Regions from separate parts of the Embleya sp. NPDC001921 genome, predicted to be linked through region 3. Evidence: riboswitches for the same ligand, from Rfam matches in the RefSeq annotation. Region 3 holds a riboswitch; each other region holds the start of a gene.
The links. A riboswitch is a leader RNA that binds a small molecule or an ion and turns the genes downstream of it on or off. The one in region 3 is predicted to bind cobalamin.
Positions count from the first base shown of each region.

Region 1: linked by a shared signal. The riboswitch ahead of metE (5-methyltetrahydropteroyltriglutamate--homocysteine S-methyltransferase) and the one ahead of ACWCPW_RS02220 (ribonucleoside-diphosphate reductase subunit alpha) in region 3 are both predicted to bind cobalamin.
Region 2: linked by a shared signal. The riboswitch ahead of ACWCPW_RS04245 (prenyltransferase/squalene oxidase repeat-containing protein) and the one ahead of ACWCPW_RS02220 (ribonucleoside-diphosphate reductase subunit alpha) in region 3 are both predicted to bind cobalamin.

Region 1 covers NZ_JBSFEO010000003.1:172,357-177,591, forward strand. Annotated here, with positions in the region: gene ACWCPW_RS04220 (IPT/TIG domain-containing protein) at 1-617, shown strand, start outside; gene ACWCPW_RS04225 (low temperature requirement protein A) at 1,109-2,428, shown strand; gene ACWCPW_RS04230 (signal peptidase I) at 2,471-2,842, shown strand; gene ACWCPW_RS04235 (flagellar hook-length control protein FliK) at 3,334-3,867, shown strand; cobalamin riboswitch at 4,088-4,308, shown strand; gene metE (5-methyltetrahydropteroyltriglutamate--homocysteine S-methyltransferase) at 4,465-5,235, shown strand, end outside.
Region 2 covers NZ_JBSFEO010000003.1:178,316-183,550, forward strand. Annotated here, with positions in the region: gene metE (5-methyltetrahydropteroyltriglutamate--homocysteine S-methyltransferase) at 1-830, shown strand, start outside; cobalamin riboswitch at 1,015-1,151, shown strand; gene ACWCPW_RS04245 (prenyltransferase/squalene oxidase repeat-containing protein) at 1,253-2,749, shown strand; gene ACWCPW_RS04250 (hypothetical protein) at 2,746-3,798, shown strand; gene ACWCPW_RS04255 (CbiQ family ECF transporter T component) at 3,762-5,030, shown strand; gene ACWCPW_RS04260 (ABC transporter ATP-binding protein) at 5,027-5,235, shown strand, end outside.
Region 3 covers NZ_JBSFEO010000002.1:107,711-112,945, reverse strand. Annotated here, with positions in the region: gene ACWCPW_RS02235 (MarR family winged helix-turn-helix transcriptional regulator) at 28-489, shown strand; gene ACWCPW_RS02230 (GNAT family N-acetyltransferase) at 495-1,319, shown strand; gene mug (G/U mismatch-specific DNA glycosylase) at 1,367-2,020, shown strand; cobalamin riboswitch at 2,870-3,119, shown strand; gene ACWCPW_RS02220 (ribonucleoside-diphosphate reductase subunit alpha) at 3,196-5,235, shown strand, end outside.

The DNA of each region.
Region 1 (5,235 bases), on a different contig from region 3:
CCGGCCCCGCGGCCGGCGGCACCGTGGTCACCATCACCGGCACCAACCTCGCGGGCGCGACCGGCGTCACCTTCGGCCCCGGCCGGCCCGCCGGCTCGGTGTCCTGCACCGCGACCACGTGCACGGCGACCGCGCCGCCCGGCCCGGCCGGTCAGGTGGACGTCCAGGTGAGCACCGCCGGCGGAACCAGCGCGACCGGCCCCGGCGACCGGTACACCTACATCGCGAGCGCGGCCGATGTGGCGGTGACCCTCCGGGCCACCGGCGTGCCGTCGTTGTTCAACGCGCGCATCGACTACACGGTCACCATCACCAACAGGGGCCCCGACGCGCTCGGTTCGGCCACCGTCACGGCGCCGCTGCCGGTCCCGATGACCGTCACGTCACCGGACTGCTCGGTGGCCAACCGCACGGTGACCTGCACGGTAGGGCCGCTGGCCGGGAACGCGGCGACCACCCGGCACTTCAGCGCACCGGTCGCCCTGCTCAGCCTGGGCGCCGAGTACGAGGTCACCGCGAGCCGGGTGGCGAGCACGCCCAACGATCCCAACCCGGCGAACAACAGCTCCTCGGCCTCGTGCACCGCGATCACGTCGTTGCTCATCTTCTGCTCCTGAGCCGGCCTCGCCCCCGGGCGACCGGACCGCGCGGGCCCGGGGGCGACCTGTCCGCGCGGCGGGGGCGACCGTCCGCGCGGGCTGGGGGGCGACCGGGTCCGCGCGGTTTCGGGCGACCGGACCGCGTGCGCCAGGTGCGGGGCGCGACGCCCCGGACGCGCGAGCGGGCGCCGGCCCGAGACAGCCGATATACGCGGGCCGCCGTCGGTGCCGGGTAGCCGGAACACGCGAGCCACTGCCCCGAACCGCCTCCGACGGGTAGACAGGGGATCTGCGGCGGGCCGGACTACCGGCCCGCCGCGGCGTGTGCCCGGGCTACGCCGATCGCGAACGCGACGGAACCCCCCTGTGCCGAAGCGGAAGTCGCGATGATGATGGGCCCGCGCACGCGCGCGACCACTCCGGACCGGGTCGCATCCCGGTCGGACCGCACTTCGGTGCCGCGCCTCGGCCCCCGATGGGCGCACCCCGGGACACACGAAAGCGAACGCATGAGCCCTTCCTCGACACCCCGTGAACCCGATCGGATCGACGCCTCGATACCGGCGCCGCCCACATCCGCGAAGACGCCGCCGGCCGGATCCGCACCCGAACCCGCGGCCACGCCCGGACCCGAATCCGACCTCGACCTCGGCTACGAGATTCCCCTCGAACTCCCGCACGACCCGAGCGAAACGCCGGCCGAGAACGAGCGGCCCACCGGCGTGACCCCGATCGAGTTGTTCTTCGACCTCGTCTTCGTCTTCGTGCTCACCCAGGCCACCCACCAGGTGGAGTCGCACCCGGGCTGGACCGGGCTGCTCCAGGGCATGTTGCCGCTGGCGGCGATGTGGTGGATGTTCGGCGCGTTCAGTTGGTTGACCAACGCGGTCCGCCCCGACGCGACGGTGGTTCGGTTGCTGCTGGCGCTCACGATGACCTCGTTCTTCGTGATGGGCCTGGACCTTCCGTACGCGTTCGACCCGGACGGCTGGGCGTTCGGCCTCGCGTTCCTGGTCGCCGTCGGGATGCACGTCGCGCTGTTCCTGACCGCGTCCGAACCCTCGGCCCGCTCCGGGATCTTGCGCCTCGCGCCGTTCAACGCGGCGGGCGGCCTGCTGATCCTGGTCGCGCCACACCTGCCGGACGCCGGCACCTGGGTGTGCTGGGCGGCCGCCGTGGCGGTGCTGTACCTGTCGATGGTGATCGGTCGGGTCCGCGGCTTCGTGGTCGAACCGCATCACTTCGTCGAGCGGCACGGTCTGATCATCCTGATCGTGCTCGGCGAATCGGTCGTGGCCGTCGGCATCGGCGCCGGTGGTCGGCCGGTCGACTGGAAGCTCGCGGGGGGCATCCTGCTCGGCATCGCGGTCGCGACCGGCATCTGGTGGTCCTACTTCGGCAGCGACGACGAGCGCACCGTGCGCGCCATGTCGGAGGCATCGGTCGAGCGCCGACAGATGCTCGGCTATGTGGCGTTCGGCCTGGCCCACGCGGTGATGATCGCGGGCATCGTGCTGATCGCGGCGGGCATCTCGGACGCCATCCACCACCTGGGCACCGACACGAACCGCTGGTGGCTGGGCACCGGCGTGGCCACCTTCCTGGTGGGTCACGCGTGGCACCGCTACGTGCTGGCCACCGGCCCGGTCGAGGGACGCATCGTCACCGCGGTGGTGGCGGTGCCACTCGTCGCCTCCGTCGCGAGCACGGGCTGGGCGGTACTCGCGGTCACCACGGTGCTCCTCGCGCTCATGACCGTGTCCGACCACCTCCGTCAGGTCCGCGCGGCGGAGGAGCCGGACGCGCGGCAGGTGACCGCGGCTGCCTGACCCCTCATGGCCGGGGAGCCTGCTCTGCTAGCGTCCCCGGCCATGAACGACAGCGTGTACGTGGGCAACGCGGGCCCGGACGCGGCGCTGGACCGGGGTTGGCTGCTCGGCCATTTCAAGGACGTCGGCGATCCCCGGCACAGCGAGGCGGTGGAGATCAAGTGGGGCGTGCACCCGCCCGGCGACGCACGCGCCGAGTGGGTGACCGGTGAGGCGCGGACCGCGCTGCTGATCCTGATCAGCGGCCGGTTCCGGGTCGAACTGCCGGGCCGCAGCGTGTTGTTGGCGAAGCAGGGCGACTACGTGGTGTGGGGTCGCGGGGTCGACCACTCCTGGGCGGCCGAGGAGGAGTCGGTGGTGCTCACGGTGCGGTGGCCGTCCGTGCCGGGGTATCGGGTGGGCGAACCCACCTGAGCGGCGGCGCGAGCGCCGCCATCGCGGCCCGCCTCCGCGGCCCCCACCGCGCCGACCACCGTGTCGGCCGGCCTCCCGGGCGGTGCCTCCCCGGGCGGCGCCTCCCGGGCGGTGACGAACGGCACCGCGGATTGCTCGGGTGACCCGTTGTACGACGGGCAGCTCATCTCATACGCTCCGCAAGCCGACTCCGTCCGGGTCGGCGACATAACCGCATAGTTCGCAATCCAGGGGAAGCCGGTCGAAATCCGGCGCTGACCCGCAACCGTAGGCGGTGGCCGACAGGCCGCCGCGAGTCGGAATGCCTGGGTTCGAACGAGATGAAGGCTCCAGCGGTCGTGGACTGCACGCTGAAGCCCGGATTTCACGTCCGGCGGTGTCCCGTCGGCGCGATGCCGGGGGTCGGCGGTCCTGTGAGGAACATCGCTCGGCCCGGTCGGCATCGGTTCCGCCGCTCGTGCCGACGCCCGTCGCACGAAGGGAATCCGCACGTGAAATCTGTGGGGAACAAGGCTCGAATAGGCCGGTTGGTCGGGGCACTCGCCCTGCTCCTGCTGCCCGCTACCGCCCAGATCACCGTGAGCGCACCCGCCGCCTACGCCATCGACCCCACCAAGGGCTCCGCCGGCGTCTGCCCGGACGCCAACGGGGTGACCGTGATCGTCGACTTCCAGGAACTCGGCGGCGCCACGCTCACCCGCTGCGCGCCCGGCGATCAGGCCACCGGTCTGGCCGCGCTCAAGAACGCCGGCTTCCGGATCCAGGGCACGAACCGGTGGGGCGAGGCATTCATCTGCCGGATCGAGGGCAAGCCCGGCACGGACACCGAGCCCTGCGTCAACACCCCGCCGGCGTCCGCGTATTGGTCGTACTGGCACGCGCCGAACAACGGCACCTGGACCTACAGCTCGTGGGGCGCGACCAACCGCAAGCCCCCGCTGGGCAGCTTCGAGGGCTGGTCCTTCTCCAAGGACAAGACCTCCACCACCAACCCGCCCCCGCGCGTGGCCCCCACCCGCCCGTAGCGCCGGCCCGACGTCGGATCCGAAGCGATCCCGTCCTCGGCTCCGCAACCATGCTCGTTCCGCCGGGTCACCGCCGCCGCGCTTGACCCGGTCGGGACGAACGCCGCGAACGGACCGCGCACGCCTGCCCGATCGGCGCAGGCGCCGGCATCCGCGTCTCGCGTACGTCCTTTCACCGTCCACCGAGTGGACTCGCGTCCCGGAGCCGCCCGTCGCCGGCTAAGCTGACGGACGCAGTCGGTTCGCCCTGCCCGCCAGGCAGGCGCGTCGCAAGAGGGAACCCGGTGTGAATCCGGGACTGCCCCGCAGCGGTGAGTGGGAACGACCGCCGTCAACAGCACTGGGCCCGAATCGGGCCCGGGAAGCGACGGCCAGTAGGAGTCCGCCCTTTCGGTGGACGCGCCCACGAGTCCGAAGACCTGCCACTGCCCGTGCGCCGATGAGGCGCGCGGTGATCTCGGTGACCTCGTGGGCGGGTCGGCGGACAACCCGGTGGCACACGTGCGCGACAGCGCCGAAACGGCCCCGCGGCTTGCCAACCCTTCGCGCCCTCGATCCGTCCCGGGATTCCGGAGACAACTCGCGAAGGAGAGTTCCGTGACCACCAAGTCCGCAGCCGCGGCAACCCGCGCCACCGTGTACGGCTACCCCCGACAGGGCCCGCGCCGGGAGTTGAAGAAGGCCATCGAGGGCTACTGGGCCGGTCGGGTCACCGCCGACGGGCTTCGCGACACCGCCGCCGAACTGCGCCGCGCCAACCGCGGTCGGCTCGCCGATGCCGGCGTGCACGAGGTGCCCACCGGCGACTTCTCGCTGTACGACCACGTCCTGGACACCACCGTGATGGTCGGCGCGATCCCGCCCCGCCACCGTGCGGCCGTCGAAGTCGACGCCCTGGACGGCTACTTCGCGATGGCCCGCGGCACCCAGGAGGTGGCGCCGCTGGAGATGACCAAGTGGTTCGACACGAACTACCACTACCTGGTCCCCGAACTCGGCCCCGACACCGTGTTCTCCGCGAACTCCGTCAAGCAGGTCGCCGAGTTCGAGGAGGCCGTCGCACAGGGCCTGACCGCGCGTCCCGTACTGGTCGGCCCGATCACCTACCTCCTGCTCGCCAAGCCCGCGCCCGGGGTCGCGGCCGACTTCCAGCCGCTGACCCTGTTGGACCGACTGTTGCCGGTGTACGCCGAGGTGCTCGCCGATCTGCGCGCGGCCGGTGCCGAGTGGGTGCAACTGGACGAACCCGCGCTGGTCCAGGACCGCAGCTTCGCCGAACTCAACGCCATCGCACGTGCCTACCGCGACCTCGGCGCGCTCACCGACCGGCCCAGGCTGCTGGTCGCCTCGTACTTCGACCGTCTCGGC
Region 2 (5,235 bases), on a different contig from region 3:
AGGCCGAACGCAACGACATGGTGCAGTACTTCGCCGAACAGCTCACCGGATACGTGGCCACCCGGCACGGCTGGGTCCAGTCGTACGGCACCCGGTACGTGCGCCCGCCGATCCTGGCCGGCGACATCTCCCGTCCCGAGCCGATGACCGTGCGCTGGACCTCGTTCGCCCAGTCGTTGTCCGACCGCCCCGTCAAGGGCATGCTCACCGGCCCCGTCACGATGCTCGCGTGGTCCTTCGTCCGCGACGATCAGCCGCCCGCCGTCACCGCCCGGCAGGTCGCCCTGGCACTGCGCGACGAGGTCGACGACCTCGAGGCCGCCGGTGGTTCGATCATCCAGGTGGACGAACCAGCGCTGCGCGAGACGTTGCCGCTGCGTGCCGCGGACCACGCCGAATACCTGGCCTGGGCCACCGAGTCGTTCCGGTTGACCACCTCCGGCGTGCGTGCGGCCACCCAGATCCACACGCACATGTGCTACGCCGAGTTCGGCGACATCGTGCAGGCGATCGAGGACCTCGACGCCGACGTGATCAGCCTGGAGGCCGCCCGTTCGCACATGCAGGTCGCCCGGGAACTCGCCGCCCACGGCTACCCGCGCGAGGCCGGTCCCGGCGTGTACGACATCCACTCCCCGCGCGTCCCGAGTGCGGAGGAGGTGACCGGTCTGCTGCGCGAGGGGTTGACCGCGATCCCCGCCGAACGGCTGTGGGTCAACCCCGACTGCGGCCTCAAGACCCGCGGTTGGCCCGAGGTCCGCGCCTCGCTGGAGAACCTGGTGGCGGCGGCGCGCGAGGTACGGGCGACGCTCCCCGACACCGCGTCCTGAGTCGGGGCCGCCGGGGCGGGGGCAGGCACGCCCCGCCCCGGCGGCCCGGGGCGTCGCGGCCGGCACGCGCGCCCGAACGGCGCGCGATCGTCCACCACGGGACCACGGTTGGTGACGAACGGCACCGTCGACCGCCCGCCCGTGCTGTTGTCCGACAGTCGGAATGCTCCGTATGCTCCACACGCCGGCGTGTGTCGGCACCCTCAACTTCATAGTTCGAAACCCAGGGGAAGCCGGTCGAAATCCGGCGCTGACCCGCAACCGTAGGCGGTGGCCGACAGGCCGCCGCGAGTCGGAATGCCTGGGTGCGTACGAATTGAAGGCTCCAGCTGTCGTGGACTACACGCTGAGGCCCGGACGCCCGACCGATGCCCGGCATCGGTCGGCTCCCGGGACGCGTTGGTCTCGGAAGGGTCCCATCGATGTCCTGGCTCACCGTGAGAAACACCGGCGCCGTCGCGGTCTGCGGCGCGGTCCTGGTCGCGGCCTCCCCCGTCTTCTCCGCGTCGGCCGACGCCGCGAACCCGCACGCCGACAACGCCGCGGCGGCGGCGAAATGGCAGGCCGGGGAACTGGTCGACGGCGGCATACCGGGGTTCGCCGGCTCCGACTGGGGCCTGACCATCGACACGATGATGGCGTTGGCCGCCACTCGCTCGCAGCCCACCGCGCTCAAGGCCGCGGGGGACGCGGTGGCCGCCAACATCCGCAAGTACAACAGCGCCGAGGAGTGGGGCATGCCCGGCTCGCGGATCGCCGGCGCCACCGCGAAGGTGCTCTTCGCCGCCGTGGTCGCCGACCGCGATCCGACCGGGTTCGGCGGCCTGGACATGCGCGCCGAGACGCTCGACCTGATCGCCGGGGCGGACGCCGGCGACGACACGGGTCGGATCCGGGACAAGCTCACCGGCAGTCCCGACTCGAGCAACGCGTTCGCGCAGTCGCTGGCCGTGCTGGGCCTGGCCCGCAGCGGCGGAGTGCCGCAAAGCGCGGTGGACTTCCTGCTCAAGCAGCAGTGCCCGAGCGGCGGATTCCGGTTGTATCCGGGCCAGTTGGGCAGCACCGGCGCGACCTGCCAGGACACGCCCACCACCGTGCTCGACCCGGACTCCACCGGTATGGCCGTACAGGCGCTGCTCTCCGCCGCGGCCGAGAGCAAGTCGGTCGGTGCCGCGGCCGCGGCCCAGAAGGGCGCGGATTGGCTCAAGTCCAAGCAGCGCGAGGACGGTTCGTTCGGCGGCTCCGGACCCACCGCGGCATCGAACACGAACAGCACCGGCCTGGCCGGCCAGGCCCTGCACGCGGCCGGCTACCCGGCCGAGGCAGACAAGGCCGCCGCGTGGGTGGCCAAGCACCAGATCACCGCCGGCAACGCGGGCGCCGCGACCGAGGACGTCGGCACGATCGCCTACAACGCGGAAGCCCTCACCTCGGCCCGGACCGAGGGCATCCCGGACTTCCAGCGCGACCAGTGGCGCCGCGCGACCCCGCAGGCCCTGCTCGTGCTGGCCGATGTCCCGCTGGGTGACCTCGGCAAGGCGCCCACCGAGCCGACCGGCACCGTCACGACCTCGCCGGGGCCGACCGACTCCGGCACCCCCAGGCCCACCGGCTCGGCCACTCACACCGGGTCCCAAACGCCGTCCGCGTCGACGTCCGCCACACCCACCACCTCGCTCACCCGGACCGCGAGCGCGTCGATCACCGCGTCCGCGACGACCACGACCGGCGCCGGTAACGGCGGCTCGGTCTCGGGCGGCACGAGCAGCTCGGGCGGCGGCGGCACCACGAAGGGCGGCGGCAGCCTCGCCAGGACCGGCGCCCAGGTCGGCGGACTGCTCATGCTCTCCCTCGGACTGGTCGGCACCGGCCTCGCCGTCCGCGCCGGCGCGCGGCGCAAGAACGGAAAGCACACATGAGGCGCCCGGGACGCGGCGGCCGAACTGCCCGCCTGGTCGCCGCGCTCGCCCTGCTCGTGCTGTCGGCCGGCGCCCAATCGACACTCGCCGCGCCGACCGCGCACGCGGTCGACACCGCCAAGGGCACCCCCGGCTACTGCCCGGACGCGAACGGTGTGACGGTGGTGATCGACTTCCAGGAACTGGGCGGCACGACCATCGTGCGCTGCGCCCGCGGGGACCAGGCCACCGGCCACACCGCGCTCAAGAACGCGGGCATCGAGATCACCGGTGTGGCCCGCTGGGGCGAGGCCTTCATCTGCCGGGTCGAGGGCAAGCCCGGCGCCAACTCCGAGCCGTGCATCGACACGCCGCCGGCGAGCGCCTACTGGTCGTACTGGCACTCGCCCAACGGCGGTTCGTGGACGTACAGCCAGTGGGGCGTGATGAACCGCAAGCCGCCGCCGGGCAGCTTCGAGGGTTGGTCGTTCGCCAAGAACAAGACCGAGACCACCAACCCGCCCCCGCGCGTGGCACCGGTTCGCCCGGCGACTCCCACGCCGCCGAATCCGCCCGCGACGAACAACCCGCAACCGCCGCCGGCCGACGGCGGATCGGGCGGCGGCACGACCGCGGCCGGAAGCGGAGGCCGCGCCGGCTCCGGCGGGGGCGCGTCGGGCACGACGGGGACGACGTCGGCGGGTTCGACGACCACGACTTCGGGAACCTCGGGCACCTCGGGCACCGACCCCCTCGCGCCGGGGCCGGGCGTAGCCGGCAACCCGATGGAATCGGAGCAGCCCACCGAGTCCGCGGCACCCTCGGCCTCCGCCGCGGCCGAGACGTCCGCGAGCGCCTCCACCGATCCGGGTTCACCGGGCCCCTCCACTCAACCCTCCGGCATCACTCCACAGGGTCAGACCTGGACCGGTGGCGAGGAGTCGGCGACCGGGAAGCGCGACGGGATCCCGCCCACGACCATCGCCGGGACAGCCCTGCTCGTGGCGATCTGCGCGGCGGCCGGGTTCACCACGTGGCGTCGACGTACGCGCGCCGACGGGTCGAGTTGAGCACGCCCCGGGCGGGGCACCGGCCCTATGCCGCAGCGTTTGGGCGCGGCGGCGGCCGGTTGCCGCGCACCGTGCATCCCGGCGCGTGGTGGTTGTGGGCCCTGGGCCTGGCCACCGCCGCCAGTCGCACCACCAATCCGCTGCTGCTGGCGCTGATCCTGGCCGTGGCCGGATTCGTCGTCGCCAACCGACGCGGCGACGCGCCGTGGGCGCTCGCCTTTCGCATGTACCTGTTCCTGGGCCTGTTCATCATCGTGATGCGCGTGTTGTTCCGGATCGTGTTCGGCGCGGGGGCCGCGAGCGGCCATGTGCTCGTCGACCTCCCGGAGATCCCGTTGCCCGCGTGGGCGGCGGGCATCCACCTGTTCGGCCCGGTGGCTCTGGAGCACGTGCTGGGCGGGTTCTACGACGGACTGCGGCTGGCCACGATGATCGTGTGCCTGGGCGCGGCGAACGCGCTCGCGAGCCCGAAGCGCATGCTCAAGGCGGTGCCCGCGGCACTGTACGAGGTGGGCGCGGCCGTGGTGGTCGCGTTGTCGGTGGCACCGCAACTGATCGAGAGCGTGCATCGGGTCCGCCGGGCCCGCCGGCTGCGCGGCGGCGCGCAGAAAGGCATGCGGGCGCTGCGCTCGATCGCGATCCCGGTGCTCCAGGACGCGCTGGACCGGTCGCTCGCGCTCGCCGCCGCGATGGACTCGCGCGGGTACGGCCGCAACCGGCACCTGCCCCGGGCCATCCGGCTGCTCACCGGCGTCTTGACCCTGGTGGGACTGATCGGCGTCTGCGTGGGGGTGTACGCGCTGCTCGACGGCAGCACCCCGCGCTATCTGGGCGCGACCATGCTGCCCGGCGGGATCGCGGTCGCCGGCATCGGCTTCGTGCTCACCGGCCGGCGGATCAACCGCAGCGTCTACCTGCCGGACCGCTGGCGGTTCGCCGAATTCGCGGTCGCCGCGTGCGGGTTGGGCACCGGCGCGCTGCTCTACCTGACCAGCCGGATCGACGCCGGGAACCTCTATCCGTCGCTGAGCCCGCTCGCGTGGCCCGAGCTGGCCCCGCTGCCGGTGCTCGCGCTGGTCGTGGGCGCGCTGCCCGCGTGGCTGGCACCGCCGCCCCCGCTCACCGTGCCCCGGCTCGGCGACACCGTGCCCCGGCCGGAGACGACGGACCGCACACCGACCCCGGGCCCGGCCGACGCCGGCACCACCATCAGGGAGAAGTCCGTCCGGTGATCGAATTCCGCGACGTCACCATCACCTACGCCGACGCACCCGAACCCGCGCTGCGCGACGTCGAACTGAGCATTCCCGAAGGGGAGTTGTGCCTGGTCGTCGGCCGCACCGGGGCCGGCAAGTCCACCCTCCTGGGCGCGATCAACGGTCTGGTCCCACACTTCACCGGCGGCACCCTGCGCGGCAGCGTGCTGGTCGACGGCAT
Region 3 (5,235 bases):
CGAGTCGCCACGAAGAGGAGCCTCGCCATGGCCACCCGGGAAGCCTGCCGGCACCTGCTCACCGAACTCGAGGGCATCGTCGGCGTCCACCGCAGCCTCGTCAAGGCGGTCCCGATCGGCAGCCTGCCGCCCGGCTCCGCCGTCCTGTTCGCGCTCGCCCGCAGTACGCGGCCGCTGCGCGCCGGGCACGTCGCCGAACTGCTCGACCTGGACATGTCCGTGGTCAGCCGGCACATCGCACACCTGGTCGAGCACGGGTGGGTGGAGCGCCGGCCGCACCCCCACGACGGCCGCTCCTTCCTGCTCGGCCTCACTCCGGAGGGTCGCGCGGTGGTCGACCGGGCCACCGACGACCGCCTGACGGTGATCGCCGAGCGCCTCGACGACTGGTCCGACGAGGACGCCCGGACGCTGTCCGAGCTGCTCGCGCGGCTGAAGGCCGGGTTGGCGCACCGGCCGGTATCGGTGCCGGCGGTCGTGTCACACTGACCCGCATGCCGAAGTCCGCCGCAGAGGCGCGCGCCCACTTGGAGATGTTCTACGACGCGGTGGCTCGCCGGGCCACCCGTACGGAAACGATCGGCGCGCTGACCCTGTTCATTCGCGAGGGCCACGGATGGCCCTTCTACGCACGACCCACGCTCGGCAGCTCCGTCGAGCCCACCGTCGCGGACGTCCGCGCGGTGCGGGCGCGGCAGAGAGAGTTGAAAGTGCCCGAGACGTTCGAATGGGTCGACGAGACCACCCCGGCGCTGCGCGCGGCCGCGATCGAGGCCGAACTGCACGTCCACGAGCACCCGTTGATGGTGCTCGACCCGGACGAGCAACCGGCCGAACGCCCGGCCCTGCCCGACTTGGTGTCGGTGCGTCGGATCCGGGCGGACGCGACCGACCTGGCGATCGTGCACAGCGTCGCGGCGGTCGGCTTCGCGAATCCGGGCACCGCGTCCGGGACCGACGGGCCGACCGAGCGGGACACCGCCGCGCTCGGCCAGGACCCGGGCCTGCTGTCCTACCTCAACGAGCGCCTGCGCACCGGCGAGACGGTGATGTTCGCCGCGTACGGCCCGTCCGGGCCGCTGTGCGTGGGCAGTTATCAACACCTTTACGGCACGACCGAGATCGTCGGTGTGGCCACCCTCCCGGCGGCCCGACGCGGCGGCCTCGCGGCGGCGGTGACCTGGGAGCTGGCCCGGCACGCGCTCGCCGACGGGAGCGAGACGGTGTTCCTGTCGGCCGGCGACCAGGACGTGGCACGCGTCTACGACCGGCTCGGCTTCCGGTCGGTGGGGACGGCGCTGATCGCGGAGGCGCCGTGAGCGCCCCGGCACAGCCCGGACCGCCCGCGAAGCCCGTCGTGCTGCCGATCCCGCCCGGACGCAATCCCACCGCCGCCGAGCTGGCCGCCGCGCACGGCCGGACCATCCCCGACGTGATCGGACCGAACCTGCGGGTGTTGTTCTGCGGGATCAACCCTGGCCTGTGGTCCGGCGCGACCGGACGGCACTTCGCCCGCCCCGGCAACCGGTTCTGGCCCGCGCTGTACGCCTCGGGGTTCACGCCCCGCCTGCTCGCGCCCGCCGAGCAGGACGCGTTGACCGCGCTCGGCCTCGGCATCACCAACGTGGTGGCCCGTACCACCGCCCGCGCGGACGAGTTGAGCCGAAACGAGTACGTCGCAGGCGGCGCGGCGCTCACCGCCAAGGTGCGCCGGTACCGGCCGGACTGGCTCGCCGTGCTGGGTATCGGCGCGTACCGGACCGGTTTCGGCCGGCCCAAGGCGGTGGTCGGTCGGCAGGCCGAGACCATCGGCGACACCCGGATCTGGGTGCTGCCGAACCCGAGCGGCCTGAACGCGCACTGGACGGCGGCGGCACTCGGCGAGGCGTTCGCCGAACTGCGCGCGGCGGCACATATCGAAAGCACCCGACCGGAAACGGCGCAAACCGAAGCCGCCGGGACCGAAAGCACCAGGACCGAAGCCACCAGGACCGAAGCCACCGGGACCGAAACCACCTGACCCGGGGGCGCCCGGCTCGAAAGTGGTTCGAAAGCGGCCCGGATCCGGCCCGAAGACCCCCGACCGCCCCGGGCGCGGCCGGGTCGGTCCGCGCGCCTGTATCCGAGTCGATTCGTCCATCGACCGAGTGGCATCACCCGGTTGGTGGTTACTTCGCGCTCCCTCGCGCGGTTGGGTCGGCATGGAGATCCTGCGGGCCCCGTTCGGGCCGTGGCCCACCGAGACGTTCGAGACACCCGTGTACGAGGCGTTGGTCGCGGAGTGGCGCGACTCGGGCCGGGAGGTACCCCGGTCGCCGGACCGACCCCACGACCGCCCGGCACGACACGCGCGCCCGCCGGGGTCCGGCCCCCGCACCGGACGTCCCTGAGGACGTCCCCGAGGACGCCGACGAAACCACCTCCGAGGTCGCCCGCACCGGCCGCCGGAGGCACCCGCCGACTCGGCCGTGCCCCCAGCCCCGCCGACACGCCCGCGGGACGCCGTACCCGCCCGGCACGTCCCGCGGCCGACCGTACGCCCCCGCGCCTCGCCTCCGCCCCTGCGGCCGCCCCGCGAAGGCCCGTTTTCCCGACGCCCGGACACCGCGTTCGACACGCGCCCGGCGACGCGCGACGCGCACAACGCCGGCGTGTCGTGGAGCCGTTCGGCGGCCCGCGCACGGGTACCGTCATGCCGGGCGTACGCCGGGAGGAGAGGGTTCCACGCGGCCCCGGGAGGCGCCGCGACACCCGGTGTGGACGGCCGCGCCGCCGGGCGTGGGCCCGTCCCGGTCGAAATCGTGGTACGTCGGGAATCGCGACACGACACAACACCTGGGGGTGCGACGACCACCCCGCCACTACATATATGCTCTGCGACGCAGCTGGTTCGCCGTTCCGGTCAAACGGGAGGGCGACGCAAGAGGGAACCCGGTGTGAAGCCGGGACTGCCCCCGCAGCGGTAAGCGGGAACGAATGTCGTCCTGGAGCGCCGAACGCCGAGAGGGGTTCTGCGACCGACGACCACGGGGAACTCCGCGGCCCGCCGAGCACATCGTGCCCGGTGGCGCCCCGGCATGCCCGCGAGTCCGAATACCTGCCGGCTGTCCGTGCCTTCGGGCGCGGGGTCACTGTACGTACGAGCTCGCGAGGAGAGAGCACGTGACCGTTGTGGACAGCGTGGGCGCGACCCGGATGCGGATCGACGAAAGCCCCGAGGACCAACTGGCTACCCTGGTGCGCACCCAGGCGCGCGATCTGCCGGAGGTCGATCCGGATCGGGTCGTCCGCCGGGTCGTCGCGGGTCTCAACGAGGGCGCGGACAAGGGTGCGGCCGCGGACCTGGCGGTGCGTACCGCCGCCGAGTTGATCGCCGAGGAGCCCGCCTACTCGCGGCTCGCCGCGCGCCTGCTCGCCGGCCGGATCGCGGACGAGGCGCTCGACGCCGGGGTCACCTCGTTCAGCGCCGGCATCGCGCTCGGCCGGCGCGAGGGCATCATCGGCGCGGAGACCGCGGCGTTCGTCGCTGAGCACGCCGCCGACCTGGACGCCGCCGTGGACGTCGACGGCGACCGGCGGTTCGAGTACTTCGGCCTGCGCACCGTGTACGACCGCTACCTGCTGCGCCACCCGGTGTCGCGCAAGGTGGTCGAGACCCCGCAGCACTTCCTGCTGCGCGTGGCGTGCGGCCTGGCCCAGGAGCCCGGCGAGGCGATCGGCTTCTACCGGCTGATGTCCTCGCTCGCCTACCTGCCCAGCTCGCCGACGTTGTTCAACTCCGGCACCGTGCACACCCAGATGTCCTCGTGCTACCTGCTCGACTCGCCCAAGGACGAACTGGAGTCGATCTACGACATGTACGGGCGGATCGCCCGACTGTCGAAGTTCGCCGGCGGCATCGGCGTGGCCTGGTCGCGGGTGCGTTCGCGCGGCTCGCTGATCCGCGGCACCAACGGGCACTCCAACGGCATCGTGCCGTGGCTCAAGACGCTCGACTCCTCCGTGGCCGCGGTCAACCAGGGCGGTCGGCGCAAGGGCGCGGCCTGCGTGTACCTGGAGACCTGGCACCCGGACATCCTGGAGTTCCTCGAACTGCGCGAGAACACCGGTGAGGACGCGCGCCGCACGCACAACCTCAACCTGGCCAACTGGGTGCCGGACCTGTTCATGCGCCGGGTCGAGGAGGACGGCGTCTGGTCGCTGTTCGACCCGAACGAGCTGCCCGAACTGCCCGACCTGTGGGGCGCCGAGTTCGACAAGGTGTACGAAGCCGCCGAGCGGGACGGCCGGTTCGTCCGGCAGATGCCCGCGCGCGACCTCTACGCCCGGATGATGCGCACCCTCGCGCAGACCGGCAACGGCTGGATGACCTTCAAGGACGCCGCCAACCGCACCTGCAACCAGGCCGCGGAGCCCGGCAACGTGGTGCACCTTTCCAACCTGTGCACCGAGATCCTCGAGGTGACCAGCGACGGCGAGACCGCCGTGTGCAACCTCGGCTCGGTCAACCTCGGCGCGCACGTGATCGCCGGCCAGGGCATGGACTGGGACAAGCTGCGCGCGACGGTGCGCACCGCGGTGGTCTTCCTGGACCGCGTGATCGACATCAACTACTACCCGACCGACCAGGCCGCCGCGTCCAACCCGCGCTGGCGTCCGGTGGGCCTGGGCCTGATGGGCCTGCAGGACGTGTTCTTCACGCTCGGCATGCCGTTCGACTCGGTCGAGGCGCGCGAGTTGTCCACGCTGATCTCCGAGGAGATCTACCTGACCGCGCTGGAGACCTCCTCGGCGCTCGCCGAGGTGCACGGCCCGCACCCGGCCTACGCCGAGACGCACGCCGCGCGCGGCCGGCTCCAGCCGGACCTGTGGGAGGGCGTGTACCCGACCCAGACCAAGCGCTGGGACGCGCTGCGCGACCGGGTCGCCGAGCACGGCCTGCGCAACTCGCTGCTCGTGGCGATCGCGCCGACCGCGACCATCGCCTCGATCGCCGGCGCCTACGAGTGCATCGAGCCGCAGGTGTCGAACCTGTTCAAGCGCGAGACGCTGTCCGGCGAGTTCCTCCAGATCAACGCCTACCTGGTGCGCGAGCTCAAGGCCCGCGGCCTGTGGACCCCCCAGGTCCGCGACCGGATCAAGCGCGCCGAGGGATCGGTCCAGAGCATCGCCGAACTCCCGGAGGACGTGCGGGAGTTGTACCGCACCGCATGGGAGCTGCCGCAGCGTGCGCTG